Regions from separate parts of the Leuconostoc falkenbergense genome, predicted to be linked through region 3. Evidence: riboswitches for the same ligand, from Rfam matches in the RefSeq annotation. Region 3 holds a riboswitch; each other region holds the start of a gene.
What was found. Region 3 has a riboswitch for thiamine pyrophosphate ahead of thiT (energy-coupled thiamine transporter ThiT). Riboswitches for the same ligand answer to the same signal wherever they lie in the genome.
Positions count from the first base shown of each region.

Region 1 (4,271 bases), 960 kb from region 3:
AACATATTTGATCTTAGCTGTTATATGCCATTGTGATTCATTTAGTGTCTTAACGAGTTGACGCGCTTCACTGGGTTGTAAGGATTGTCCTATTGTAACGTGTGGTTGATACGGTATATCACGACGGTAAAAAGGCTTAAAATTATCCAGTTCATAAAGCTTGTCGTGTATCATTTTGATTATGTCTGCGCCTTGCGCAACGGATAACCAAACGTAGCCGTTATCCGTGTCGCCTCCAACACAATTCAGTGTTAGAGTGAACGACTCAAGACGTTTCACAACAGATTGCACCGCATCACAAATACTCGTATCCGAGGCATTACTTTTGAAAGGAAACATAAGCGATACATGAGGTCGAATATGTGTATATAAGCTATCATGTTTTTGTCGAATCGACTGAATGGTTGCTTGATCAACTGAATTAAAGTCTGGAAAAATCAAAACGGACCGATATTTCATCGCCACTCCTTTTATTATTGCACATCAGATAAACAGATTAATCACCATTTTCGCGTAGCCATGGTCGATCGCTAACTTCATTTTCAGTGATAATCCGATGCAGAGTTTGTTGCGCTTGCGGCACAAACATTTTTGGCTCCGGATGAATGGGTACAAATTGCAAATCCAATGTCTCTGTGCCATCTTTTTGCAAAAATCCCCCAGCCTGTTCAACTTCAAAACCAATACCAATAGTCTCTTGTGCATCCCCCCAAGAATTTTTGTCCGTCACATTTGTGGCGATACCCAAGACTCTGGTTACGCTAACGTCAATATTCGTTTCTTCTTTAAATTCCCGTACAACCGCTTGCATTGGAGAATCGCCATATTCAAGATACCCCCCAGGAAATCCCCAGCCAGCGTCTGAATCCCAACGTTTTTCCAACAAAATAGCATCGTGAGTGTCATTCCATAAAACACCAAACGCAGAAACAAAAATCATGCCCTCATGACCAACTTTCTCCCGCATTCGCGCAATATAATTCTTATTCATGATGTAACCCCTTAATCAAAATTTTGTGCAACAAATCACTTTTCATTATAGCACTACGACGTATTAATTATGAAAATAATGATATTCGGTGATCACAAAAAAATCTGGGTCAAATTTCGATTTATTTGGATTGCGCAGTAGTGAAGCTGTCCCATTTTTCTGGCAATAATGTCATTTGCCAGAAACGTAATTCTTCTGCACTACTATACATAAATTGTTGCAACAACAAATCCATATCAAGTTCATCTTGATGTTTATTCACTAAGTCATCTAATAATTGAATCATCTCATGAACGTAACCTTGAAATGTCTCATCAGCGTACGAATTAACAAAATCAATATAAATTTGTTGCGTGCCTTTTAAGTAATCTTTTCTTGCTAACATTTCTTGGAAAATTTCTAGATATAACCAGGGGCATGGTAGTAACGCTGCTAATGCATGAACTTCCCCATAACTATCAAAGGCATGGTGCATGTGGCAAGTATAGTGATAAGTTGTTGGTAAAATTTCAGCCTGTTGAATCTCGTCATCAGTCATATTAAGACCTTGATATATCCCATTTTGCTGGTCAACATCATAAGCTGTAATTGCCTGAATGCCTGATTTTAAAGCATCAATAACTTGTGAATCCTGACTTGTCGCCAAAATTTTATCATAAATTGCTAAATAATTTTTGACATAGTAATTATCCTGTATCAAATATGCCTTAAAGGCAGACAAAGGTAACGTCCCATCTTCAATGCCCTTAATAAAGGGATGATTCTTGCTTGACAGCCAAAGTGAAGTTGACTTTTCGTGTGCTAATTCGCTAAATTTCATGATATTCTCCATTCTTTTTTATAAAATATCTAAAAACCCCAGCTCACTGAAATTGAGCTGGGGTCGCCAAAAAGCATCGTAAAATACAACATCATGATATTGATGTGGCTAATATAATATCTTCCTGCGTCAGTCTTAACTGCTTCAGGTTCAATGGGTATGATCTCAGCTCAAGGCACCCCAGATATCTTACATAAAAAATTATAACACACGTATTCATTAAAACAGTAATAAATTTTAAGGATATGCAATTGATTCATCAGCTAAAAGCGAAAATGTGCCATACCAGCCAAGTTATTGGATGCTTTTCACAAAACCCTTTTAAAAATTATTCTTACTTTGCTCATACACCGCGATTGCTCTTAATCGCGCAGCTTTATGATCCACAATTGGCTGAGGGTAATCATCATTTAATTTCACACCATAAGCTTTTTGTTCCGCATCAGTTAACTGATTAGGCTGATGTATTTTTTTGCTTTTGATAGATTTCAATTCCGGAACATATTGCGTGATAAACGCGCCATCAGGATCAAATTTTTCTGACTGTATTGTCGGATTAAATACTCTAAAATATGGCACACTATCTGTACCTGTCGACGCAGCCCACTGCCAACCACCAATATTACTTGCAGAATCATAATCAACTAATTTTTCTCGAAAATACTTCTCACCCCAACGCCAATCAATTAATAGATCTTTGGTTAAAAAAGAAGCAACAACCATTCTCAAGCGGTTGTGCATCCAACCCGTTTCATTTAGCTGACGCATGGCAGCATCGACAATTGGAAAACCAGTGCGCCCTGTCCGCCATGCTTTAAAATGATCCTCATTATTTTGCCAAACAACATTTTGAAATGATGTTTTGATTGCCTTTTCTTGCTGATCTGGATACATAGCATAAATCATATTGTAGTAATCACGCCAACACAGCTCTTTGATGAAGGTCGTACGACCGTCACTTTCCGGTTCCTGCCTGACAGCATCATAAACTGTCCGAATTGAAATTTCACCGGTCCTTAAATATCGTGATAAATGGCTGGTAGCATCAAGGCTTGGTATATCACGATTTTTATCATAGTCAGCGAGTTTATGTGACACAAAGTCGATCAAAACTTGTTTGGCAACCGACTCTCCAATTTGGTTTTCGTAAGCATAACTGTCACATGGACGGATTAGCTTTTTAAGCTCAGCTGTTGCGTCATTGTCTGGCAGCACCAGTTGCTTTTTGACAATTTCCGAATGCCTTTGATCATAATTTGGTGATTTTTTAGGTCGTTGTATCCATTGCTTAAAGTATGGTGTGAATACTTTGTATCCAGTACCATCTTGTTTTTTAATATCGAACGCACTGTGCAATGTAAAATCTAAAAAAGGATGTGGCGTTACCTGCAACTCATCACGACAATATTTTGCAATTGCTTGATCTCGTTTTCTACCATAACCCCGTTCATCAAAATTAAAATACAAATCTTGCCAATCCGGCAGCTCTTTTTTTAATGCTGTAAACACAGTGGTGACATTTCCTGAGAAAATATGCAAGCTGATTTTTTTTGCTTTTAAAACTGATTTAAAATGAGACACACTGGCAAAAAAAGCACTTTGATTGACACTGCCACTAGACGCGATTTGCTCTGGGTCAATAACAAATACTAAAGCAAGATGATCACTATTGGCAACAGCAGCTGACAAAGCTGTATTATCTGCTAATCTTAAATCTCTTCTAAACCACATCACACTTGTCTTAGTCACAAAAATACCCCTCACATTTAAATTATTTTGACAGTTGTCGCTTGTAAATTTTTCTGGTACTCAAAAACCAATAATTACGAAAATCACCCACTAATTTTGAATATGGATAACCCGTTAGTCCTTGTTGACATAATTGTTCCGACAAATACTCTTTCAAAATCCAAGGGTCTTCGGGCGCAACGTGATCCAATTCTAATATCTGATTGATTTTTGAAACAGAAGTGTTTAACGCGGCTGCCACATCCTCAATTGCTAAATGGCTCATTTTGAGATTTTCCTTGAGTTCCTTACTTGTATTGAAACGCTCAGTAGAATTTAGAGACATGTCACTCCCCCCTTTCATTGTTCAGTTCACGATGTTAATAAAGCTATTATCAATTGTTAAACCAACATAATTATGATTTATGTAATACAACGAGTATAATGCTTTCACACTTTTACGTAAAGAAATTTGATTTTAACTGCAAAGCACACAAAAAAACGCCAATATTTGGCGCATTTCTAATGATTAATCTGAACGTTTATGAAATTTAGCAATGGATTCATTAACGCGTTCAACTTTCAAATGCAAATTGATTTTGATAATTATCCAAACCGCAATATAGATTGTCAAAAAGCTCAACCAAAAGGTGGGCTCATACAAAACTTCAGGTAGCCCCAAAGTTAACGACGCAGCACCTAAAGTTATCATTAGCGTACCTATAAAATGTA
Region 1 is NZ_CP174386.1:1,222,977-1,227,247, forward strand. Features, by position in the region: gene ACI3ES_RS06065 (2'-5' RNA ligase family protein) at 1-459, opposite strand, end outside; gene ACI3ES_RS06070 (NUDIX domain-containing protein) at 497-991, opposite strand; gene ACI3ES_RS06075 (hypothetical protein) at 1,113-1,811, opposite strand; TPP riboswitch at 1,916-2,004, opposite strand; gene ACI3ES_RS06080 (deoxyribodipyrimidine photo-lyase) at 2,133-3,560, opposite strand; gene ACI3ES_RS06085 (DUF2316 family protein) at 3,583-3,885, opposite strand; gene ACI3ES_RS06090 (DUF3021 family protein) at 4,069-4,271, opposite strand, start outside.
Region 1: it holds a riboswitch for thiamine pyrophosphate, as region 3 does, so the genes downstream of both, ACI3ES_RS06075 (hypothetical protein) here and thiT (energy-coupled thiamine transporter ThiT) in region 3, are expected to answer to the same signal.

Region 2 (4,271 bases), 1.0 Mb from region 3:
TATTACTAAAGGAACCATTAACGGTATTTCAGGTGGATAATTTACAGGAGGTTAATTTATCTATAAATCCTTTGAATATCAGTATTACAGCTGATGAAATATCTGTAGTAGCGCCTACTTCACAAGTGCCTGCAGAAACAGTGAACAGAGAAGATGGCTGGCAAATGTTTAAAATTGAAGGCGTACTGGACTTTAGTTTAATCGGTATTTTGGCAAAAATATCAGGGGTTTTGGCAAAAGAAAATATAAGCATTTTTGCACTATCAACATTTAATACAGACTATATTTTGGTTAAGACAGATAAAGTGCATAAAGCGGTACGAGAGCTGAATAACAATGATTTTGTTATTCGTCATGAGTAAGATTGAAAAAAATCAATTATAATTGTTAAACTAAATGGGCACGGCAATGTGTCTTTTTGTTTGTGCTTAAAAAATGAATATTTGAAAAAGGCCTAATTGGTGAAAATGTTTGACACTTGTTACAAAATAGTCATATTTTACTTCATTAGCCTGAATCACTAAGTTCAATTTTTTATACTAAATATGTTTCAATGTTGCAGAGCTAATGGTTTTCTTAAATTTCCAATCTTGTTGGTAAAAAGCTTGCTCCCAAAACTGCCATTCGAGTTCACAACTTTTTAAGAAAAATTGCATAGCTTCTTCACGTTGTAATGATGTTGCATCTGATGCCAGACGATCAATCCAATCGAAAATTTGATCAGAGACTGTGGTCTGAGAATCATCATCCGTTTTAGCATAGAAATCAATCCATCCTTTAAAAGGATTAGCTTGATTATTAGCCTTTTCTTGAACTTGCTTGTTGGCAATTTCATGGTACGTCCAAGGACAAGCTTGAAAAGCAGCGAGAATATTCAGCAGTAAACCTGTATCAGCTGCACGATACATATGTAATTCATATAGATATGCTTTTGGTGCTGGTGTTGCATGTTGTAACATTTCATATTGAACGCCGGCCACATCGCAAAAGACGTGGTGTGGATGAATTTCGCTATTCAAAATAAAATCAATTGCATTCGCAAAAAATTTTATTTCAGTACGGTCAGTTAGTTTTGTAATTGCAGTGGCATAAATTTTAATAAATTCACTCAAATATTGAAAATCTTGTTCAACATAAAAAATTAAAGCTTCTCGTGGTACGTATCCTGTCGCAATACCACGGACAAATGGGTGTTCATGAATAGCAGTCATAATTGGTTGTGCATGAGCACGTAATTCTTCTGAAAACAACATAATATCTCCTAATAATTGGTTTTTAGTCAACAAAAAAAGCGCTTTGTTAAGAGCGCAAAAAGAGCATCTTTATTAAATAAAAGAATGCCACTTTCCTACGCTAGTGTTGACTAGATCAGGTTCGAAGGGACTGATGTAAACATCATCTCAGCCAAGAAGGCACCCCTAGTGGACAACATATAATATTTTATGAATTAAGAATAACACTACTACAAAATAATTACAAACATTAAAAAAATAGGAGTCAGTGCATTGCATTTTTGAAAACAATGAGTTATACTTTTTCACGTAGTTTAATATTTTATCTGGGGTACCGTAAGGTTGAGATTATACCCATTGAACCTGTCAGGTTAATACCTGCGAAGGAAGATAAGTTAGATTAAGACATTTTTTGATGCCATCAATCACTAGTCTCTTTTGTGGTTGGTGGTTTTTTCTATGATCACTTATTACTAAAACGGTATATTATCAAAACTTACGACCTCAATCAAAAGGAGAATATGTTTATGGAACAGTTAGAAATCTCATCTGAATCAAAGGTTAGGTGGTCGTTGCGAGAAGTGATATTAATGGCATTAATAGGTATTGCTTTTGGTGTCATTTATTTCATTATGGATCCAATATACACAGCTTTAGATGCTGTTTTGGTCCCACTCGGATTACATCAATACACAATTGCGATTACAATTGGTCCTTGGATGATGGCAGCGCCACTTTCCAGCTATCTATTGAGAAGGATGGGGGCTGGATTAATTGGTGAATTACTAGGTGCGACAGGAGAAGCACTTTTGGGAGGTTACTGGGGTGTAGCGACTTTAATTTCTGGTTTTATTCAAGGAATCGGATCAGAGTTAGGTTTCACATTAACAGGCTATAAAAATTGGAAAACAGGTTTAATTTTGTCGACCCTTACAGGAACTATTGTGACTTTTATATGGTCATTGTTCCATGATGGCTATCTTCAGTTTGGAATTAGTATGTTAATCGGATTGTTCATTGTACGGTGGATTTCAATTGCTTTTTTTGCTGGCCTACTAGTTTATTGGATTGTTAATCTATTAGAAAAGTCTAAGTTATTAAAAAAGTGACGTTAGGATGACCAACAATGACGATTTTAAAAACTAGCCATTTAGATATTAAGATTGATGACCAATTAATTTTAAAAGATATTACGCTATCCATCCAACCGGGACAATTTATTTTATTAGTTGGTGAATCAGGTTGTGGGAAGTCTACATTGATGACTGCTCTGGCGGGTTTGTATCCCAAGTATGGTGGTGAATTGTCACAAACAGTTTTATTAAATAAACATAATATCGCAACAATTAAAGCCAATTTTCGATCGAGAAAAGTAGCTATGTTATTTCAACATCCCGATCAACAGTTCGCAATGGATCGTGTGGAAGATGAATTAATTTTTTCACTTGAAAATTTGTCTCTATCAAAACAAGAAATAGATACACGAATCAATGAAGCATTAATTGAAGTCGGTATTGAATCACTGAGACATAGTGATTTAGCTCATCTATCAGGTGGGGAATTGCAAAAAGTGGCTTTAGCTGAAACGTTAGCTATGGGTGCCGAAATCATTTTGTTAGATGAACCTTTTGCAGCGGTTGATCCCGTGCATCGAAAAGAATTGCAGTTATTGTTGAAAAAGTTAGCTGATCGTGGGCATGGTATTCTAGTTTCTGATCATGATACAAGTGGTTATCAGTTGCTGATGACGAATGCTTTTCGCATAGCAAATAAAACACTTTATCAAGTAGGTAAGAATGAAATTAAGGATATGTTTAATGAATATAGTCCGCAGCAGTTACAGGTTCACAATACAGTAGATGAACTATCGTTTAATATGGTTGATGTGACATTGCAAAATGGTATCATGCCTATTTTACAAAATAGTGATTTTAAGTGGGCAAAAAATAAAATAACATTAATTACTGGACCAAATGGTATTGGTAAGTCAAGTTTGTTATTAACTTTTGCGCGATTGCATGATTTTCAAGGAACATTATGTTACGAAGAGCAATCAATTAATAATTTACCTTTCAAAAAATATGCACGTTTGGTGGGGCTAGTTTTTCAAAATGCAATGAATCAATTTTTAAACATTACAGTAAAAGAAGAGCTTGAGCAGGCTAGATCAAGGAGTCGTTTCAAAGGGTACTGGACTGAAGACAAAATATCCAAAGTTATCGACCGGCTCAATCTTGACGGACTAGCAGAACATAGCGTGTATGAATTGTCAGGGGGGCAGCAAAAAAAATTACAATTATTAATTATGATAGTTATTTCTCCAGAAACATTATTATTAGATGAACCTTTGGCGGGTTTGGATACGATATCTATTCAACATGTTATGGCAACTATTAAGGATGTCGCTGATGATTTGCATCAAACCGTTATTATGATTTCGCACCAAACACACGGCATTGCAAAATATATTGACTATCACGTTCATTTCGATAAAAGTGGCCTGCGCTATGAGGAGAAAATATATTAATGAATGAAACTCAAAAACTATTATTGGTCTTACTCATCTCTTTTGAAATAGCTTTCACAAAATCAGTATATCTCAATTTAATTTTGATTGTAATGAGTCTATTAATTTTATTGATAACTGGGAATTTTGCAAAGAACTTTGCTCGATTTGTGATTGTAAGTATACTGCCGGCCATTGGATCATTTACTTCGTTCTACTTTTTTGGTACCGGAAACAAAGAACAACGGATACATTTTGCTTTGGTCATGACGACTCGTGTCGGAGTGTATATTTTTTTGGGCGCCGCTTTTATATCGACCATGGTTTTATACAAATTATTACGTTCTTTGGAGCAAAATGTCAAAATGTCTGCTACCTTTGTCTACGGTATATTAGGCGCTCTTAGTTTTATTCCTAAAATTATACACGCTGTGAAGATGATTCGTGCAGTCGGCATGATGCGAGGAGAAGTGTTGCATTTTTGGTCTCCAAAACTATATTTTAAAGCGATTACCCAGTCATTGGTATGGTCC
Region 2 is NZ_CP174386.1:1,171,133-1,175,403, reverse strand. Features, by position in the region: gene ACI3ES_RS05860 (ACT domain-containing protein) at 1-362, shown strand, start outside; gene tenA (thiaminase II) at 540-1,253, opposite strand; TPP riboswitch at 1,329-1,430, opposite strand; TPP riboswitch at 1,550-1,638, shown strand; gene ACI3ES_RS05850 (ECF transporter S component) at 1,760-2,341, shown strand; gene ACI3ES_RS05845 (ATP-binding cassette domain-containing protein) at 2,359-3,759, shown strand; gene ACI3ES_RS05840 (energy-coupling factor transporter transmembrane protein EcfT) at 3,759-4,271, shown strand, end outside.
Region 2: it holds a riboswitch for thiamine pyrophosphate, as region 3 does, so the genes downstream of both, ACI3ES_RS05850 (ECF transporter S component) here and thiT (energy-coupled thiamine transporter ThiT) in region 3, are expected to answer to the same signal.

Region 3 (4,271 bases):
ACCCAGCCGTATCACTTTCAATGGCTATTCAAAAGCGTTTGTCATGGGTCGAATTTGTCGGCTATGTATTAGCACAATTGATTGGTGCTATTGTCGCTTCTGGTGCTGTCTATCTTGGCGTTACAGCTTATCTAAAGTCAACATCCGTTACAACCGCTTTGTCAGGTCAATCAATGACAGTCAAACAATTCGTTACTTTGGCTGGTCTTGGTCAAACTAACTTTGCTGACGGGCAAGGCTGGTACGCTTTTGCCTTTGAATTGATTTTGACTTTCTTGTTTGTTTTGGTCATTTCAATTGTCACTAAATTGGCTAATGTCCCTGCCCCATTGATTATCGGTTTGTGGTTAGCAGTCCTAATCATTGTTGCGTTACCTATTACCGGTGGCGCTTTCAACCCTGCTCGTGCCTTAGGTCCTGCAATCTTTGTTCAAGGTAAAGCACTTGGTCACGTTTGGGTTTACCTAGTGGCTGATCTACTAGGTGGTGCTTTGGCAGCATTTGCCGCTAACTTCTTCAACAAGGGCGTTACAAAAGAAGCCTAATCTTAATAAAAAAGAAGCTCGTCGCGAGCTTCTTTTTTTATTAACGCAATTGTCGTGGAAAATCATCAGGCAATGGACCTGTAATCGTTTTAATGCCACCATCAAAGGGCAAAGGGAGTTCAATGGTAGCTGAATGCAGCATCAATCTTGGCATATGACACCCACCATATAGGTCATCCCCAACTATTGGATGGCCTATACTAGCTAAATGAACCCTAATTTGGTGCATTCGGCCAGTATCTAAACGAATTCGTAATAAAGAATTTTGATAAACCGTATGTATATTAGTCCAATGTGTCACAGCAAATTGTGCGTTGGTTCCATTGACAGCACGTTTCCTGTCGTCTTGTGCATCAATGCCAATTGGTGTTTCAATTATTCCCTGTTTTGTCGGCATCACGCCACTCACCCATGCCAAATAAGTCCGTGTAATTGCCTTAGCAGATAGTAATTGGTCAAGTATTGGGACTACCAAAGGCGTTTTTGCAATAATAACGGCCCCCGATGTGGCCCGATCAATTCGATGTACCATATAAGGGGCCACTTCCAAATGGCGCCTTTGAAAATCACCGGCAACGTAATTCAGCAAAGTATCATCTTCTGTTGGTGAATGCGGATGCATTTTCATACCCGCTGGTTTATCGACAACCACAAGATAATCGTTTTCAAATAAAGTTACTACTTTCTGACTATGATTCGGTCCATAATTAGAGTTACTCGTCCTAAAATCATCCTGATCAAAGGTCATCACTAATACATCATTTGTTGCCAAAAAATAACTAGTCGGGACCACTTTACCATTCACGGTAAAATGTCGCTTAATCCTGAGAGCCCCACGAATACGCTTTGGAATAAGCCATTTTATCCACAATGCTTTAACTGATTGACCGGCATTGTGCGGTGCTATTTTAAATTGATATTGCCATGTTGTCATATGATAAATGCCCACACCTTTAGGGTTAGCTCCCTTAATTTGACTTTATTGTCATTTTCGTTATACTTAGATTATCTGGGGTGCCCTATGGCTGAGATATACCCACCGAACCTGCTCATGATAATGCATGCGAAGGGAGATATAACATTGTTTAGCTCATTAATGGCGCAACCTGTGAACTCTCTTGACGGTTGCGCTTTTATTTTTTGGAGATATGAAATCTATGCAAAATTCTCGTTCCCGCGTCATCGCTGAAGTGGCTATATTTGCCGCCTTGGCTGTTGTTTTCGATTGGCTGACCCTTTTTAAAATGCCACAAGGTGGCGCCGTGACCTTGTCATTGGTCCCAATATTATTTGTTGCCTACCGACATGGTGTAAAAGCCGGTATGGTGACTGGATTAATTGTTGGTGTGGTGACTTTTATTTTAAATCCATATTATTTAAATCCACTACAAGTATTTTTCGACTACTTCTTTGCCTATACGTTGGTTGGTCTCGGCGGATTGTTCACGAGCCAATTAAAATATGCACTCCGTCGAAATACAACAAAACAAGCAATGGTACTAGTATCACTTGGCGCCGTACTTGGTGGTTTTGGTCGCTTTTTTGGTTCCTTTTTGGCTGGTGGTTTCTTTTACGGCGCTTTTGCTCCTAAAGGGCAAAATCCTTGGCTCTATTCACTGATTTACAACGCAGCTTACGTTGTCCCACAAATCCTTTTGACTGTCATTGTACTGATTGTTTTACTTCGCGTTCAACCAAAAATGTTCAAATAAAAAGCCAATTATTATAACAATTCTAAATGGAACCTGTTATAGTAACTGGCTTTTTTTCGTAATTGGAAACTCACGTTTATCAACAACCCGATACTTTACTTTTCCAGACTCAAGATAAACATACAGCAATTGCGTTTCAGCGTCATCAAAATAGCCCAAGTTGACCACAACACGTCCTTCATATTCTTCAATACCTTGGAAGGCTTTCTTCATAATATGATGGATAATCATAGCACTTTCAAGCTGTTCATTAGCCTTATCAACGGCTTCATGTAAACTATCACCATCATCTAAGTTTTGTTTGATAATCGCAACTTTAACAAACGCACGAAACCCATATAATCGAGATTCTTGTTCATCTTCTCGATCTATCGCTTGAACATATCCTTGCTTTTCCCAATAGCGAAGTTGCCGTGTCGATATATTCGTCATACGTGCTAGTTCACCAATGCGAAATTGTAGATGATCAAGAGACGGTTTTTTAAAATTTTCTTTGTCAAAATTCATATTTGTGCCTCTAAAAATAGTGTTCTTTGTCAACTAAGTTGCTAAAAACACGCCTAATATCTATTTAAATATAGCACATTAATTAATTAAAACAAAGCCTGCCACTGTTCTAAAATTGGGCCTATCTCAAAATCTTCAACTCGTCGTAGTGAGATATCAGCATAATGTTGGCGCTCTTTTTGAGTGTTTAATAGTGGCTGAATAGCTGCTAACAAACCATCGACATCACCATTCTCAACTAAAATGCCGTATTGACCGCCATCTAGCACTTCTGCAGAACCCGTATTTTTCATTGCGACAATCGGTAAACCAAAGCTCATAGCTTCAGCCAAAACCAACGGCAATCCTTCCCAACGAGAAGTCTGTAAGAAAATACTAGCATCACGGTAATGTTGTCGCAAAGCTTCGTCTTTTAGTCCACCACGATAAATAATTTTATCTTGAGCCGCATATTTTTCAATCAATTCTTGAAACGTTACCATATCTTCTGGTAGCCCACTACCAGCAATTGCCAAACGCCAATCATTAGGTAGTTTAGATGCTAGTTGCACAGCGAAATCAATGCCTTTATGCTGAATCGCAATCCGAGCTGTAAAGGCAATGATATGTTGTGTCAAATCAGCGCGTCCATTTGGTGTTATGGTCAACGGATTCCATATTTTGACAGCGTATTGATTATAGGGCTTAAAGCCCGCCAAATCATAGTCTGTCAGTACAACGACAGTATCAAGTGCCCGCAAACCTGCCTCAAATTCAGTCTGCATATCAGCATAGTACTGACTTTTGTAAGTCGTCACATTATTATGCATCCAACCAATTAACTGTGTGTCAGGTAATTGTGGCTTCATCACAGCAGCAAAACTAGACAACAAACCACCTGCTAAAATTACCACATCGAATTCCCGTGCAATGTTAATAAAATCTTGAATTTGTTCAGCATATTTGACATAAGGCTTTGCATCGTTGGCTAGTGTTAAGGGCCTCTTTGCAACCAATAAATCCGCTGATAGTGTATAAAAAGGTGGTAAATCAGAAAAACTATAATATACTACGTTGTGCTGTTGCGCCAACGCATTACCAACAACAGTCGTGGCACGCTTCATGCCCCCAAGACCAATGTTTTCAAGGGCAATAAGAATCTTAGTCATATTTTTGCTCCCAGTTTCATTAATTTCCACTCCAATCATCTGCATTTCGTGGCAACAATCTTGTTGTATCTGTCGCTTTATCACGTGACTCTGGTGCATCAGTGATGTAATCACTCAGAGTCGAGCGGTTACCATTTTTAGACAACAAACTTGTGGATTTTGTCCCTAATTTTTGGTTAATCTTTTTCAACCGTTTGACTGTACTGTCTTTACTGTAATCATATTTCGACGGGTCAACAGCCTTAAAATCTTTTGGTGTGTAGAAACGCAATAAATTCTTTTGATTCAAATTATCTGACATATTCAATTTTTTATTCACATAACTTTGAATCTTATTAAGTTTTGTCTGCAATTTTTTG
Region 3 is NZ_CP174386.1:31,396-35,666, reverse strand. Features, by position in the region: gene ACI3ES_RS00225 (MIP/aquaporin family protein) at 1-545, shown strand, start outside; gene ACI3ES_RS00220 (RluA family pseudouridine synthase) at 586-1,479, opposite strand; TPP riboswitch at 1,546-1,634, shown strand; gene thiT (energy-coupled thiamine transporter ThiT) at 1,703-2,257, shown strand; gene ACI3ES_RS00210 (MerR family transcriptional regulator) at 2,294-2,764, opposite strand; gene ACI3ES_RS00205 (glycosyltransferase) at 2,851-3,912, opposite strand; gene ACI3ES_RS00200 (LTA synthase family protein) at 3,932-4,271, opposite strand, start outside.